Regions from separate parts of the Paenibacillus sp. FSL H8-0280 genome, predicted to be linked through region 2. Evidence: predicted binding sites of a transcription regulator. Region 2 holds the regulator's gene; the other holds the start of a gene.
The links. The regulator LexA, encoded in region 2, represses DNA repair genes until DNA is damaged. The targets are predictions, from matches to a motif close to CGAACATATGTTCG.
Positions count from the first base shown of each region.

Region 1 (8,733 bases), 760 kb from region 2:
GAAATCGAATCTGAAGAAGCGAAGCGTGCGCCTTTGTCTCCGGATTTTCCCTTTAAAAAAGGGAATCAAAAAAATCTGGAGACAACAGCGATCAGAAGATCGATTCGAACCCGGAACGTCACCTAATTGCCGCACCCCAATTCGAAAGATACGGTGATTCGTGCAAACGTAGCGAAGAAGACGAAATTGTTACCGAAGAAGCGAAGCGCTCGCCTTTATCCCCGGATTTTCCCTTTAAGAAAGGGAATCAAAAAAAATCTGGGGATAACAGCGATCAGAGGAACAATTCGTCGCCGTAGCGCCACCTAATTGTGCCACCCCAATTCAAAAGATACGGTGATTCGTGCAAGCGTAGTGGAGGGGACGAAATCGAATCTGAAGAAGCGAAGCGTGCGCCTTTGTCCCCGGATTTCCCCTTTAAAAAGGGAATCAAAAAAATCTGGAGACAACAGCGATCGGAAGATCGATTCGTAACCGAAACGCCACCTACGCGCCGCACCAAACCTATCTTTTCAACTAACTATGAAAGAAGTGGATCTACCTTGCCATCAGTTACACTCGAACGCAGTCGCAAAAAGCGGCTTGAACATGCACATCCATGGATATTTAACAATGAAATTGCCTCTGTTGACGGAAACCCGGAACCGGGAGATCTGGTCAATGTATTGAATCATCAAGGTCGCTATCTGGCGACAGGATATTACAATCCCGCATCTCAAATCACTGTAAGAGTTGTAGCGTATCAACCTCTGGAGTCCGAACAGATGGACACCGCGTTTTTTGCATCTCGCTTCCGCGATTGTTTGCGTCATCGGGAACGTTTTATCCAGGATGGCGAGGCATATCGTCTCGTTTACGGCGAAGCTGATTTTCTGCCAGGATTAATCGTTGATCGATTCGGCAGCATCCTCGTTGTACAGTTGCTTACACTTGGCATGGATCGTTGCCGTGAAGCCATCGTACAGGCACTCATTGAAGTAATGCAGCCGGAAGGCATATATGAGCGCAGTGATGTCTCAATTCGTGAACTGGAAGGTTTGGAGCAGACCAAAGGTCCGCTGTATGGAGAGTGCCCACGGCATGTCACAGTTACAGAGAATGGACTACTCATTAAAGTGGATATCGTGGAAGGTCAGAAGACAGGTTACTTCTTCGACCAACGCGAGAATCGTGCAGCCATTGAACCGCTTATGAAGGGTTGGGGCTACAAGAGTGGAATCACACTACAAACGACCGAGCAGGATGGCATAGAGCAGCTTTTGCCTGTGAATAAAAGCGGTAAAGTAGTTACATTCCCATATTGGGATGGTGCCACTGTACTTGAGTGTTTCTCACACACGGGAAGCTTTACGTTGAATGCTTGCAAGTATGGAGCCAAAAAAGTGACTTGTCTTGATATTTCGGAGCATGCCATTGAGAGTGCACGAACAAATGTGGAGCTGAACGGATTCACCGACCGGGTCGAATTCGTAGTTGCCGATGCATTCCAGTACTTGCGTGAACAAGTGAAAGGGCTGGATGAACGTACTGCACGTGCGCGTGCTGCCGAACAGAAAGTAGATACGTCCAAAGCGCTTGCAGCTGGCGGTAAAACATTTGATGTGGTCATCCTCGATCCTCCTGCGTTTGCCAAAACGAAATCAGCAGTTAAAGGTGCGTGCCGTGGATATAAGGATATCAACCTGCAAGGAATGAAACTGGTTAATGAGGGTGGATATTTGGTAACAGCCAGCTGTTCGTATCACATGCGTCCTGATCTTTTCTTGGACACGATTGCTGATGCAGCGGAAGATGCAGGCAAAGTGCTTCGTTTGATCGACTGGAAAGCAGCCGGTAAGGATCACCCACAAATTTTGGGCGTGGATGAAGGGCATTACCTGAAATTTGCTATTTTCGAAGTGCGCAGTAAAAAGAATTAATTGTATGATTTCCGTTCCAATCAAGTATAGATCAAGTCAAAAGTCCACAGTGTGATAGCTGCGGGCTTTTTTCTGTTTTGCTGTGTTTACGGAGATGATCTCCGGTTTTACCGGATAGTGGCAAACGTATGTTCCGAACCAAGTCAGATATGTTATACTGGGAATTAAAATCTTGTACGTGTGGTTTGGAGGATTAGACATGTCCGTTCGTTTTGTTATTGGCCGGGCAGGCAGCGGCAAAAGCTCGCTGATTACCCGGGAAATTACATCCCTGCTTCAACAAGAACCGCAAGGCACACCTTTGATTTTGCTCGTTCCCGAACAGAGTTCTTTTCGAACAGAGCAGGCATTGGTGTCTTCTGGAGCAATTAAAGGTACCATGCGTGCAGAAGTGCTCGGCTTTCGCCGTTTAGCCTATCGTGTAATGCTGGAAGCAGGTGGTTCTGCTCGTATTCCGATCGGAGCCGAAGGCAAAAAAATGCTGCTCTATAAAGTAATTCAGCGCCGTAAGGAAGAATTGAAGCTGTTTGGTGCATCCGGCAGCCAGCTGGGTTTTATAGGCGAATTAAATGACTTATATAGTGAATTTAAACGTTATGAAGTTGATCCATCATTGCTGGAAGAAGGGATGTCTGGAGGGAATACCTCATCCACTTCGCCGATTCTGGAGGACAAGTTGCATGACTTGAATCTGATATATCGTGACTATGAACAGGAATTGACCAATTTATATATTGATGATGAAGACACGTTGACCGAGCTGACAGATCGTTTGTCGGAAAGTGCATTGCTGCAGGATGCCCAAATCTGGATTGATGGTTTTCAGGGATTCACACCACAGGAGATGAGTGTGATCGGTCGGCTGATGTTGCAGTCCTCTTCCGTGACCATTGCACTGACATTGGATCGTCCTTATGATCACGGCGCACTGCCTGGAGAACTGGAACTATTTTATCCCACGGCAAGTGCCTATGCGCGTCTCAAAGGGATGGCTGACGAACTGGGTGTACCGAGCGATATAACCGTGCTAGATTCGGAGATTCCACCGAGATACAAGGATCGTCCGGGACTTGCTCATCTGGAGGCTGGTTTCGACCGGCGAATTCGTTGGAAAAGTGAAGGCCTTGATTCCGGAATCCGACTGGTTGCAGCGGAGAACCGACGAGCTGAGATGGAGGGGGCACTGCGTGAGATGCGGCGTCTGGCGCAAAACGAAGGTGCGCGTTATCGGGACATGGCGGTACTTGTTCGTCAGTTGGATACCTACGCTGATATAGCTGAACCTCTATTCAGGGATTATGGCGTACCCGTCTTTCTGGACCGCAGAAGAAATGAACTTCATCATCCATTATCCGAGTTTATCCGTTCCGCACTGGATATTGTTCGGCGCCACTGGCGTTACGAGGATGTATTTCGTTGTGTCAAAACGGATCTGCTGCTTCCGCGTGATGGTTCCATCACTCGTGAAGATATGGACCAGCTTGAGAATTATGTACTGGCTTGTGGTATTCACGGGTATCGCTGGACTGACGGCAAACCGTGGAAGTATGTACCAAGCCTGTCGCTCGAAGACAACGGTCAGGATGGCCGTAGTCGAGGACGGGACCAGATGCTTTCTTTAATGGAGAGCTGCCGAACGGTCATTACAGATTCCTTGGGTGTTTTTGAGAAACGAATGAAAAAGGCAAAGACAGCTAAAGCCCAGTGCGAGGCACTATACAGATTGCTGGAAGATGCTGAAATCCCATGGAAGCTGGATAACATGTCTGCTGAAGCTAAGGCACAAGGTGACCCCGAACGGTCGAGAGAACATCGGCAGATGTGGGGAGCTGTGCTGGATTTATTGGATCAGATGGTCGATATGATGGGGAATGAACGGCTGGATATCACGCTGTTTGCCGGGATGATTGAGACCGGATTGACGGAACTGAAGCTGGGTCTGGTACCACCAGCACTTGATCAGGTATTGGTTGGTTCTATGGACCGTACACGACTTCAGGACATCAAATACGTATTTATCCTTGGCGCGATTGATGGTGAATTACCTGCCGTACCTCAGGATGATGGCGTATTAACGGAACTGGAGAGATCGTTACTGACGGAAAGAGGCGTGGCGCTTGGACCAGGTGCAACAAGGCAGATGCTGGATGAACGTTTCCTGATCTATACGGCACTTACAGCGGCAAGCAGCCAGTTGTGGCTGAGTTACCCGGTTGCTGATGATGAGGGGAAAGCACTGCTTCCTTCCGAGATTGTCCGTCATGTACGGAAGATGTTTGGTTTACAAGAACAGCCATTGCTCGCTCAACCGCCGGTTGCGAACTCGGAAGAAGCGCATTGGTCCTATGTCACCCATCCGGGTCAGAGTCTGTCAACGCTCATTGGACAATTGCGCAAATGGCGCCACGGAGAAGACATCCCTGAAATGTGGTGGGCGGTCTACAATTGGCATGTATCTCGAGAGACAAGCAGACCTCAGCTGGAACGGTTGATGGGATCAATCTTTTATCGTAATCGGGCATTACCACTACGTACAGTTACCAGTCGCAGACTGTATGGTACAGAGGTGAGGACGAGTGTCTCGCGAATGGAGCGGTTCGTCGCTTGTCCGTTCTCCCATTTTGCTTCGCATGGGCTGCGTCTCAAAGAACGGCAATTGTACCGCCTTCAGGCTCCTGATATCGGACAGCTGTTTCATGCTGCACTAAGCCAGTTGGCTATGCGATTGCGCGAAGAAAATCGTAGTTGGGGCAGTTTGACTCCAGACCAATGTCGTCATGAAGCCGAGCAAACGGTGGAGCAGATTGCACCACAGCTGCAAGGGGAGATTTTGCTAAGCACCAAGCGATACGGTTATATTTTCCGCAAATTGAAGGACATTGTTAGCCGGGCATCGGTTATTCTTGGTGAACAGTCCAGACGTGGAAGTTTTGAACCGATTGGATTGGAGCTTGATTTTGGACCCGATAAAACACTGCCGCCACTACGTTTTGAACTGGAGAACGGCTGTGTGATGGAGATCGTGGGTCGGATTGACCGTGTGGATGTCGCAGAAGGAGAGAATGGTCTGCTCTTGCGTGTCATTGACTATAAATCAAGCCAGACGGACCTCAAGTTACATGAAGTGTACTATGGTCTGTCATTGCAAATGCTCACCTATCTGGAGGTGCTGCTTAGTGCTGCCGAAGAATGGCTTGGGGAAACGGCGATGCCGGGAGGAACGTTGTATTTCCATGTGCATAACCCGCTGTTGCAATCCGCAAACGGCATGACATCAGAGCAGGCAGGACAAGAACTGCTGAAACGGTTCAAAATGAAAGGTTTGCTACTGGCGGATCGGGACGCAATTGCTCAAATGGACAACACCCTGGATAAGGGGTATTCAGCTATTATTCCAGTTGCTCTTAAGGCGGACGGAAGCTTTTATAGCAGCGCCGCTGTAGCTACGCCAGAGCAATGGGATACGCTGCTTGCTTCAGTCCGCAGTAATATCCGTGAGATTGGTACCCGGATTACGGATGGGGATGTGGCCATTGAGCCTTATCGTATTCAGCAGGAAGTGGCGTGCACGTTCTGTCCATATAAGCCTGTTTGTCAGTTTGATGAGAATATAGAAGGAAATGAATACAACCTGTTGTCCAAACCGGGCAAACAGCAAATCTGGGATATGTTATCTCACACCAAAGGAGGGGAAACATCATGACGAATATGCCAAAACCGGAAGGAAGCTTCTGGAGTGATGACCAGTGGAGTGCGATTTCCGAAAGCGGAGAAGACATACTGGTTGCCGCAGCGGCGGGATCAGGCAAGACAGCCGTACTGGTTGAACGAATTATTCGCAAGATCGCAGATCCCTCCCAAGGATACAGTGTGGATCGTTTACTTGTAGCTACGTTTACCAAAGCGGCCGCCGCCGAGATGAAACAACGGATTCGGGAAGCGTTGGAACGTGCGCTGGAAGAACAGCCTGGAGAAGAGCATCTGCGTAAGCAGCTGTCGCTGCTTGGACGGGCATCTATTACAACGCTGCATTCATTCTGTATGGAAGTCATTCGCCGTTATTATCAGCAAATTCCGTTGAACCCGGCTTTCCGTATCCTGAATGAAAATGAAGCGGAAATCATGCGGCAGGAACTGCTTGAAGAACTATTTGAGGAAAAGTATGGCGAAGAAGATGAAGGGAGTACATTCCGCGAATTAGTGGACTGGTTCAGTGGAGAACGAAACGATGATGCGATGCATCGACTGGTGCAACGTTTGTATGATTTCTCCCGCAGTCATTCCTGGCCGGATCATTGGCTCTCAGAGATGGCGTCTGCTTTTCAGGTGGAAAGTGTAGAGGCACTTGGACATTCAGCATGGGTTCAGAGTATTTTGCGTGATGCGGCTCTTGCTTTAAGTGGTGCAGCAGGATTGCTCCGTCAAGGCATTCATATTTCCATGCAGCCTGAAGGTCCGGCACCTTATGCAGATACGTTAAAAGAAGACCTGGTGATGGTAGAAGAACTGTTGTCTGCAGCCCAGGTTATGCCATGGGAAAGGTTGCCTGAAGTGTTTCAACCCGCTACATTTGGCAAACTGAAACCCTGCAAAAAAGATCAGACGGACCCGGGTTTACAGGATCAGGTGAAGGAACTCCGTGAGGCCGCGAAAAAGGCAGTTACCGACCTGAAAGGTTCATTGTTCGGAAGAAGTGCGTTTGCGTTCTGGCAGGAGTTGGAGCAAGCGGCACCACTCATGCAGGAGTTGTCGAGGTTGGTTAGTACATTTGGAGAACGTTATCGACAGGCCAAACAGGAACGTGGGCAAGTTGACTTCAGTGATCTGGAGCATTACTGTCTTCACATTTTGCGACATGAGGATTCAACGCCTGAACAGTCGATGCCTTCCGATGCGGCTATGGAGTACCGTTCGCGATTCGATGAAGTGTTGCTTGATGAATATCAGGATACCAATACGGTTCAGGAAGATATCGTGAAACTGATCTCCAGAGAAAACCCGGGTAACCGATTCATGGTCGGTGATGTCAAACAGAGTATCTACCGTTTCCGGTTGGCTGAGCCAGGTCTGTTTATGAACAAGTATCGCCAGTATGGAGCGAGCACAAATGAGGACGGAATGGTGGAAGAACGTCTGCATCGTACTGGTCAACGTATTGATCTTGCGCGGAATTTTCGTAGTCGAGCAGAAGTCGTGCATTCGGTCAATATGATATTCCGACAACTCATGAACGAAGGTGTGGCAGAGATTGCTTACGATGAACGAGCTCAACTGGCATATGGGGCTACCTTCCCGTCAGAAACACTTGGTGATGAGGCGTATACACCTGAACTCATGCTGATCGATCGTCAGGGTGGTGGTCCTGATCTGACAGAGAGTACGGATGAGAATGGGGATGCATCGGTCTCCGCAGAACTGGAGAGTGCCGAACTTGAAACAGCCCAGTTGGAAGCGAGGGCAATCGCAAGGCGTATTCGGGAGATGGTTGGAGACACGGACAAACCTGCCCTTCATGTATATGACAAAGCCCTGCAAACGATGCGCCCGGCACGTTACGGTGACATGGTCATCTTGCTGCGTTCGACCTTGATGTGGGCTCCGCTCATGATTGAGGAATTCAGACAGCAGGGAATTCCTGCTGGAGGAGAACAGAGTAAGGGCTATTTTCAGGCTACAGAAGTGGAAATCATGATGTCTCTGCTTCAGCTTGTTGATAATCCAAGGCAGGATATTCCGCTTGCTTCCGTGCTTCGTTCCCCGATTGTTGGACTGGATGAAGAGGAACTGGCACAGATTCGGCTTGGTGACAAAAGACAGTCATTCTATGATGCGGTTATATCGGCTGCGGGAGATTGGAGCGATTCCTCCACTAATGCTGTACAACAATCCCGGCAGGATAATCATCCTGATTCCAATATGGTCCAGTTGCAGTGGCCGGAAGCCGGGGCAGAGATGGAACTGGGACAGCGGGAGACAGCAGCTTCAGTCGAGGCAGAGATCCTGGATGATGTCTATGAATCCGATGTGCATACATTGCATACAGATGGAATGCAAGATGCTGGTGTTGCGGGACATGCAAGTGAGGATTTGGGTATAACGGAGATCTCAGGCTCGGAGTTGCAGCAGAAGTTAATTCGTTTTATGCGTCAATTGCAGCAGTGGAGACTTGAGGCAAGACAAGGTAGTCTAAGTGAACTGATCTGGCGTATGTATCGGGAAACCGGTTATTTGGACTGGGTTGGTGGTCTTCCAGGAGGACTGCAACGTCAAAGTAATCTTAAGGCATTGTACGATCGCGCACGACAATATGAAGAATCAACTGCGAATCGCGGCTTGTTCCGTTTCCTGACCTATGTTTCCAGACTGCGGGAAAACGGGGGAGACCTCGGAACTGTAGCAAGTAGCTCTGGTGAGCAGGACAACGCCGTACGTATCATGACGATTCACCGGAGTAAGGGTTTGGAGTTTCCAATTGTCTTTGTCGGTGGCATATCCAAGATGTTTAATCAGCAGGACTTGAACGCACCGTTTCTAATGCATAAGGAACTGGGATTTGGTCCGAGGTTTGTGGATCGTGAGAACCGGGTTGCCTATCCTACATTAGCCAATCTGGCGATTCGTCGTCGTGCGCAATTTGAACTGCTGGCTGAAGAGATGCGTGTGCTGTATGTTGCGTTGACCCGTCCAAAAGAGAAAATGATTCTGCTAGGTACTGTAAAAGATGCCGCGAAAAAAGCGCTGGCGTGGTCTCAGGTCAAAGACAGCCCTGAACTGGCATTGCCAGATTATCTGCTTGCTGCTGGACGGAGTTACC
Region 1 covers NZ_CP150296.1:4,849,719-4,858,451, reverse strand. Annotated here, with positions in the region: gene MHI12_RS21310 (class I SAM-dependent rRNA methyltransferase) at 543-1,919, shown strand; gene addB (helicase-exonuclease AddAB subunit AddB) at 2,119-5,622, shown strand; gene addA (helicase-exonuclease AddAB subunit AddA) at 5,619-8,733, shown strand, end outside.
Region 1: the regulator LexA is predicted to act here: its motif matches at 2,041-2,054, upstream of addB (helicase-exonuclease AddAB subunit AddB).

Region 2 (8,733 bases):
GCATACCAGTTTCAATTAACACTCGGAAAAATATCCAGTATACATAACCATAATGACGTTAGTTTTGCATAAACAATGGTATATCATCGGAATCAATAAAGTGGACTTCCTTTTTGGATCGTCTCAAGCAGGCTTCGTTGATTGATGCGATTATTGACGGTCATGTTCATGGTGTTGTGGCATACCTGGGACTAAAGACTAAATCCGTGAAGGGGGAGAAGCCTATGGCGATAGAAGTGATGAAACAGTTGGAGGATCTGAAGGCCATTGTTAAATCGCAGACCAAGTGGATTACACTTCAGAAGGCAAAGGAGAACATGGAATATCCTAAATGGACAGAAGAAGGTTATGAGTATTACAAGGACTGCATAGATGATAATATAGGTTTCTATGATTTTTGGAGGTTGTTAGTTATTAACTATCGTAATGAAAGAATAGGAAAAACCAGTTCGATTTAAAACAGGCGCTGTCGGAGGGACTTCTGACAGCGCCTGTTATTATAGTGCATCTGGCATGGGTGCACTAAAGTTTGTCATTGTTCGTTGATACTAATAGCTAACATGGAATTTGAAAAGTATCGTATAAGTACCGTGGTTTGCACTTACAACTGTAAGCCCAGGTTGAATAGGAGTAACTAAAAAGTCAGGGCCAATATCACAAGCGCCATCGCTATAGATTACATCATAAGTGTAGCCGCTATACCATTGTCCAGGTTGGCCTACTTTTAGGTAAATATCGCGCTCAAAAAAAGCATGAGGTGCTATCACCTGGGACATTTCCGATGGTGAAGAATTAGGTGTTGAAATAGTTGCATCAGCAGCGAAGGACGTGGATCCAACTGAAAAACATGCAGATACAGCTAATAATCCAGCAAGTAATTTCTTTTTCATTTAATCTACTCTCCCTTTAGTTATTTTATCCCGATCGGTAAATATATCATACCTTATATGGAAAATATATACAATAATTAAAAATTTAAGTTTTTACACTACTATTTTTGTTTTGATAAATAAGAAAACTCGCTAACCTTTTAGTCGATGCTTTTGAGTGTGGCAATCGGCATCGCCAGACCGCTTATTATAAAGGGGTGTTTCTGATATATGATTATGATCCATTGGAGCTGTACTGACGGTTCATTTAAAGTTTGTGGGACATCCCCCAAATTGTCTCCTAAATGTCCCCAATGTCGTGAAAAGCTATGATCGACTACGAACTTTAGTTCCTATTCTATTTCGTAAATAGCGCATAAATATTGAAAGAAACTATAATATGAAGCGATCGTACATAAACTGCATACCAGTCCATCAATGGGAACGCGATCAATATATCAAGTTGTACTAATAGCTAAATTCCTTGGTGCTCTAGCGCTGAGGGGTTTTTCTTTTTGTGGACAATTCTCAACATACTTAATCAAAAACCAAATTGCCCACAAAAGTTCACTATTTGTGCGAAATAAATGAGCAAAAATAGTTATTAACAAGATCAATCAAAGAGATTTTTCAGAGTAATTTACTAAGTAATTGAAAAATTATGAGTGCTACTTTATCGCTAAATGTAGATAATTTTTATAAGAGATACTTCCAGGCGTTTAGAAATAGAATAAGGCCTTATCAGCACTTAGCTGACAGGCCTTATTTTCATTTAATTAGACTTTTCTTAACAATGTCGATTTTCGTCTGATGGTAAACTTAGTTATAAAATGCCCATTTCGGATTTCATAGCTATCCATATCCAGTTAGATGAACGATGACTTATTTATATTGGTTTGAGCTGGCAAATGCTCTTTCAGGCTGGGCTTCACAATCCGATCTTCATTACATTTTACTGTCAATCTGAAATTTGAAAGAATCGTAACCCGTAAGATCATCCATTGAGTAAAACTCAACCGTTTTGCTTTCACCTTTTCCCAGGAAGTCAGCCGTACCGTCTGCTGTACCGATTTGTTTTCCGTCTTTGTCGTTAATGGTCGCTTTGAGCAAAGCAACTTCGAATTCTTTATCAGTGTTTTCAATAGAGGCTGTTAAAGACCACATCCCATTATCATCTTTGACGGACACTTCCGATATTTTTAAACCATCAAGTTCATATTCGATTGCTTCAACTGTTTCTGCTACTTCATCTTGCTTAGTTTCTTCTTTTGCTTGCTCAGTGTCTACTAATACATTCGTTTCTACTAGTTCTGTTTCAGTTGATTTCACAGGCACTGTATTGGCTGTTTTTTCTGTCTCACTTCCACAAGCTGTTATTGCTATTGTTAACATTAAGGCTGACAATAAAAGTGATGCTTTTTTCAAGATGATTCCTCCAATATATGTATTCTGCATATAGTCTATCAGACCTAGGTATATTTTTCTATGTAAATGAGAGGAAAAGCTAATACATGTGGAGTCGCAACTAGAAGAGGATAGCCTCTCATAAACCTTAATAAAGGTCATTGTATCAGTCAGTCTGTCCTAAATAGTCGCGAACTTCTAACTTCTTGCGGCACCTTGTCTTTAGACATCTCAGTTGTTCTTATCAGGCAACGACTGAACATTTATTCATTTCTCCTTAGCCATTCATCCTTTTACTCAGATATTAGAATAACCTGCTACGATAATAGATGTATTCCATGAGACTGTTGAATTTAAAACCAAAACTCACCTACTATCGCAGTAAGCTGATACTGTCTATAGAATGAAAGACTTACATAGCACCCTCATAAGGCAACTTGAAAGCCACGAGATAGAAAGGAATTCTAGCATTCACACATTTAAAATTGCAAACATCGTCCAAATACATACAAATCAATGTTTCATTTGTATGTTGAAAGTTTCATATAGAAGAGGTATACTTTAATTAAATTTTGAGCAATTTAATTTTAAATAATTAATTGGAGATGTTAATATGAATCAAGCAAAACAACTAGTGACAGAACAACGTACATTTTTTTATACAGGACAAACTAAAAATATCAAGTATCGGATTAATGCGCTTCAACAGCTTAGAAAAGGAATTGAAAAGTATCAGCAACGGATTCAAGATGCACTTCGGGCAGATTTGAACAAATCAGAGGCGGAAGCTTACGGTTCAGAGATTCGTATTGTTTTGGGTGAACTGGATTTTGCATTAGAACACCTGCAGGAATGGGCTGCACCTAAACAAGTCCCAACCAATTCGGCTATGCCGGATGGGGTGAGCACCATTTATCCGGAACCATACGGAGTGGCGCTTATTATTGCACCTTGGAATTACCCTTTCCAACTGGCCTTTGGTCCACTGATTGGAGCAATTGCAGCCGGTAACTGTGCAGTTATCAAGCCTTCTGAATTAACACCAGCCGTATCTCGTCTGACGTATGATCTGATTCATGAGATTTTCCCTCAGGAGTATATTGCCGTTATGGAAGGGGAAGTTGAAGCCAGCACCGCATTGTTGAAAGAGAAGTTTGATTATATTTTCTTCACAGGAAGCACGGGTGTTGGTCGCATTGTTATGAAGGCAGCTGCGGAGCATCTGACTCCTGTAACTCTTGAGTTGGGTGGTAAGAGTCCTGCTATTGTCCATAACGATGCAGATCTGAAGCTGGTGGCCCAGCGGATTGTTCGTGGTAAGTTCCTCAATGCGGGGCAAACATGCGTTGCTCCGGATTACTTGCTTGTGCATGAACAAGTTCATGATGAACTGATCGATATGATTGGCGCAGAGATCAAAGATAAATTTGGGGATGATGTGTTATTGAACGCTGATTTCCCGCATATTGTTAACGCGCGTAACTTTGATCGGTTGTCGGGATTCCTCACAGATGGCAAAACGCTGATTGGTGGACGTTCTGTACGTGAGCAGTTGCTCATTGAGCCGACTGTACTTGGAGATGTGAACTGGGAATCAGCTGTCATGCAAGAAGAGATCTTCGGTCCGATTCTTCCTGTATTTACGTACAGTGACCTGAACCCAATGCTGGATGAGATTGTTCGCCGGCCAAAACCATTGGCGCTATATCTCTTCACACAAGATGAGCAACTGCAGGAGCAGGTTCTGAATCAAGTGTCCTTCGGTGGGGGATGTATTAATGACACACTTTCTCATATGACTTCACACTATCTCCCGTTTGGTGGTGTAGGAGAGAGTGGGATGGGCTCATATCACGGACAACAGAGCTTTGATGTGTTCTCGCATCACAAAAGTGTTCTGAAACGCAGTGAATAATTAGCCGCTAAAATAACATAAACATGAAAAAAAGAGGTTGTCCTGTTCATCAGGGCAACCTCTTTCGTATTTCATTACATCTAGTTTTGTTACTCAAGTTAAATATTAATGAATATCTCGGAAAAGGCCAATGACTTTACCCAGAATACTAACATGTTTCAAACGTAAAGGTTCGAAGGTCGCATTCTCCGGTTGAAGGCGAATATGATCTTTCTCTTTATAGAACGTTTTCACTGTAGCTTCATCGTCTTCAGTCATTGCAACGACGATATCACCGTTATCAGCAGTTTGCTGTTGACGGACAATAACGTAATCTCCATTAACGATTCCAGCTTCCACCATACTATCTCCCACTACTGAAAGCATAAACACTTTCTGTTCGCCTACATAATGTGTAGGAAGAGGGAAGTAGTCTTCAATGTTCTCGGTTGCAGTGATTGGAACCCCGGCTGTGACCTTACCAACGACAGGAATACGTGCAACGCTATGAGCAAATTGATGAGAATGCTCAGATTCTTCCTGGCTCAAAAGCTCAATGGCTCTTGGCTTGGTAGGGTCGCGTCGGATCAAACCTTTTTTCTCCAAACGATCCAAATGTCCATGTACTGTTGAGCTGGAAGCCAGTCCAACAGCTTCACCAATTTCCCGTACGGAAGGAGGATACCCCTTCAACCGGACTTCATTTCGTATAAACTCCAGAATAGCCTGCTGCCTGCTGGATATCTTCGACATACCGTATCAACCCCATTTTAGTAACGTTTGGGAAAATTATAACATAGAACCTCCGTTCGTACAAACATAAGTTCTAAATAAAATAGCATTAAATCAGTGTTTTTTAACTTTTAGAACCGAATTTGTCCAAAAGGCAGAGCATAATACTGCAAATACTTTGCAAAAGAACTTCAATGAAGATATTTCTCCTTCAAAAAAGAAGCGAACAATTGTTCTAAAAATCTATTGAACAAAACAAGTGTTCGTGTTATATTGATTTCAACAGATAGGAACAAACGTTTGGAGGCGGGTATTTAATGAGATATTCTACTTATCAAAGCATTTATGAACCGATGAATTCGGAACTGGTGAAGTCTAACATAGGGAACTACAAGAAGGTTTTAGCGCGTTTCAAGATTTCTTCATGGATGTTAAAGGTAGCCATTACCTCTTTGATTATATTTATTGGATGCAGCACTGTTTTAACTGTATTTGCTGGCAATGAGAATGATGTTCTGCCTGGAGGGAAGATTGCCGTTTCACAAGGGGAAACCTTATGGAGTATTTCTTTGGAACATAAACCGACGAATATGGATACACGTATTTATATAGAAGCAATTAAGAAAGTGAATCAACTTCATACGACTTCCATCCAAGTGGGTCAAGTACTAGCTCTACCGCAATTTGCAGAATAAAATGCACATCAATGAGTGTTAGCGCGTGTCAGCTTGACAAGCTGCCTTTATCATGGCAAAGTTAATATGACTTTGTATTTTTGGAGGGGACAAGCTTGGATATAGATAGTCTGGTAGCACGCATTAACGAATTGGCTCGTAAGCAAAAGTCCACTGGATTGTCGGAGGAAGAACTTGCTGAACGTGCCGAGCTAAGAGAGATTTATTTGAGCAATATTCGCAGCAATTTCAGACAACAACTGGATACCATTGAGATTGTTGATGATGAGAATGACAAAGGCCACCAAGGCAAACTCAAACACTAACGAAACCTAATGATATCATTATGATATTTAGGTTTCTTCCTGTTATTTTGAGTGTGCAATTTATAGGGGGAAATGTTGGTTTACAGTTATGTAAGCCGATACAAAGACACATAAGGGGGATTCTCATGTCGCGTTCGTTCGAGAGAACGGTTAAGAAAAATTCCAAGCAGTTAAATCAGCAACGCAAAAAAAGTGGTCAACCAATCACTGGTACACCAGGTGAAGAAGTCTTTAAGGGACGCAGCTTGTTGTTCCCAATATTTTTGATCGGTCTCGCCTTTTTGTATCTGTTTATGAGCACATTCCTTGTGCAAGCTCCAATGACAACTTGGGACTGGGTGACCATGCTGCTTTACGTATTTTTGGCAGTCATCTTCATGCTTCGCCGTCCATACATCAAGATTAGCAGTAATCGGATTATAACGACGAAGGGTAATCGTGAACGTTCAATTGGGGTTGACGATATCGTTAAATTCAGAATTGAACCAGGTACGGTTGTAATCGAACATAACAGTCGCGGGAAAAGATGGGTGTTTACCAAGTTATTGAACCGTTACGATACAGATGCGATTGCAGAACGTTTACTGAAGTTTGCAAAAGCACACCAGATCACCGTGGAAACCGTCGAAAAGTAATTATTGCATAAAGGGGTAGATGATCGGAATGGCGTTAAAAGCGATTTTGTTCGACCTAGATGATACTTTATTGTGGGATGAGCGTAGTGTTCGAGAAGCTTTTCATGAGACTTGTCTAATTGCAGCGCAAGAGACTGGGGTCAAACCAGAAGAACTTGAAGAAGCTGTGCGTAATGAGGCACGTGGACTGTATGAATCATATGAAACCTTTCCTTTTACCAAAATGATTGGAATCAATCCGTTTGAAGGCCTATGGGCGAACTTTACTGGTGGGGATCAACCCGAATTCCGTCAGTTGGAACAACTTGCTCCAGTATACCGTAAAGAATCCTGGCGTCGTGGCTTGTTGAAGTTGGGTATAGATCGGGAAGATCTTGCTGAACAACTGGCCGCGCAGTTTGGAGTAGAACGGAGATCCAGACCTCATGTATACGAAGAAACGATGGATACCTTGCGTCAGTTACAAGGAAAGTACAAACTGTTGCTGTTAACGAACGGTTGTCCTGCTTTGCAACAAGAGAAGTTGGATGGTGTACCTGAATTGACTCCATTCTTTGATGAGATTATTATCTCGGGTAACTTCGGAAAAGGAAAACCAGATCCGTCGATATTTGAACATGCTTTGAGTAAACTGAGTGTTAAACCCGAAGAGAGCATGATGGTTGGAGACAAGTTAACGACTGATATTCGTGGTGCTTTATCATCTGGCATCCAATCCGTATGGATTAACCGTGAGCATAAGACCAACAATGAAACGTATGCGCCAGACCATGAAATAACACATTTATCGGAATTAAATCAGCTTATTGCTAATTTCTAAGCAGATCAGCTATAACATCTTTCCTCAGCACCCTGAAACATTGGAAGCTTCAATGAACGATGATGTCGTTCTTGAAGTTACCAATGTTTTTTTATTTGAACTTATTGACTAAATTACCTTGTTAAATGAGATCTCCATTTTTTTTGCTAAAAGTTATTGAAATTAGGGGGAAGCTGGATTAGAATATAACTAACATACTAGTATGACTAGTATTTAGATTGTCCTAAAGCAATTCCTTTTTGACTTACTTCATTAAAATGGAAGCAGGGAGTTATTGCTTATTATTTTCGATTGATTGTAAGCGCTTAATATTTTGAAAAAGCTTCTTTCGATTTGGAGATCACACCACTTAGTAAGTGCTAATTAATGATGTGAAGCACCTTGGATTGTGTGATTCTACATAATACATCAAATTGATATCGCTTACATTTTAGCAATTATCTATTTGGTAGTGGGGGTGAAGTTAAAGGAGTTGTTGTCTTCTACAAGAGGAGAAACGATGGGAAATGTACCTGAATTACTCTTACTTATCAAGTCCTGGATCGGAGTGAAAACACATGGAGTCGGAAACCGCTAAAACAACGTTAACCATGACATCTTTACGTAAAGAGAGCAGATTACGAACGGCAGCAACTTTGTTCCGCAAAGACTGGCAGTTGTATTCACTATTAATCCTTCCCATCATCTATCTACTTATCTTTAAATATGGGCCGATGATCGGTAATGTGATTGCGTTCAGACGTTTTGTTCCCGGGGGAAGTATATTTGGAGAAACGTGGGTTGGATTAAGGTACTTCAAAATGTTCATTGAGGACCCTACCTTCTGGAGAGTATTCGGTAATACGCTGATGTTGGGCGGACTTGCATTGCTCTTTACATTCCCGGTTCCAATCATTTTTGCCTTGATGCTTAACGAAGTGAAGAGTAAACGATTCAAAAAGTTTGTACAGACCGCGTCTTATCTGCCTCATTTTCTGTCCATCGTTATCGTTGCGGGTATGATCCTGCAGCTGACAGCAGTGAATGGTTCCATTAATGGACTGGTGGCTTTCTTCACCGGAGACAATATTCCTTTTATGCAGCGGGCTGAGTGGTTCAGAACAATCTATATCACTTCTGAGGTATGGCAGGGTATGGGTTGGGGAGCGATTCTGTATCTGGCTGCTCTGACAACCATTGATGATTCTTTGTATGAAGCTGCACGTATCGATGGTGCCAATCGGTGGAAGCAAACGATTCATGTAACGTTACCAGGGATCTTGCCAACGATTGTGACGTTATTGATTTTGAACATGGGTAACTTCCTGGCAGTTGGATTTGAAAAAATCTTACTCTTGTACAATCCGCTTATCTATGAGACATCTGATGTGATCTCCACT
Region 2 covers NZ_CP150296.1:4,087,669-4,096,401, reverse strand. Annotated here, with positions in the region: gene MHI12_RS17885 (hypothetical protein) at 1-22, opposite strand, end outside; gene MHI12_RS17880 (hypothetical protein) at 114-458, shown strand; gene MHI12_RS17875 (hypothetical protein) at 549-890, opposite strand; gene MHI12_RS17870 (hypothetical protein) at 1,815-2,294, opposite strand; gene MHI12_RS17865 (aldehyde dehydrogenase) at 2,887-4,188, shown strand; gene lexA (transcriptional repressor LexA) at 4,294-4,920, opposite strand; gene MHI12_RS17855 (LysM peptidoglycan-binding domain-containing protein) at 5,217-5,594, shown strand; gene MHI12_RS17850 (DUF896 domain-containing protein) at 5,690-5,899, shown strand; gene MHI12_RS17845 (hypothetical protein) at 6,025-6,534, shown strand; gene MHI12_RS17840 (HAD family hydrolase) at 6,563-7,354, shown strand; gene MHI12_RS17835 (ABC transporter permease subunit) at 7,945-8,733, shown strand, end outside.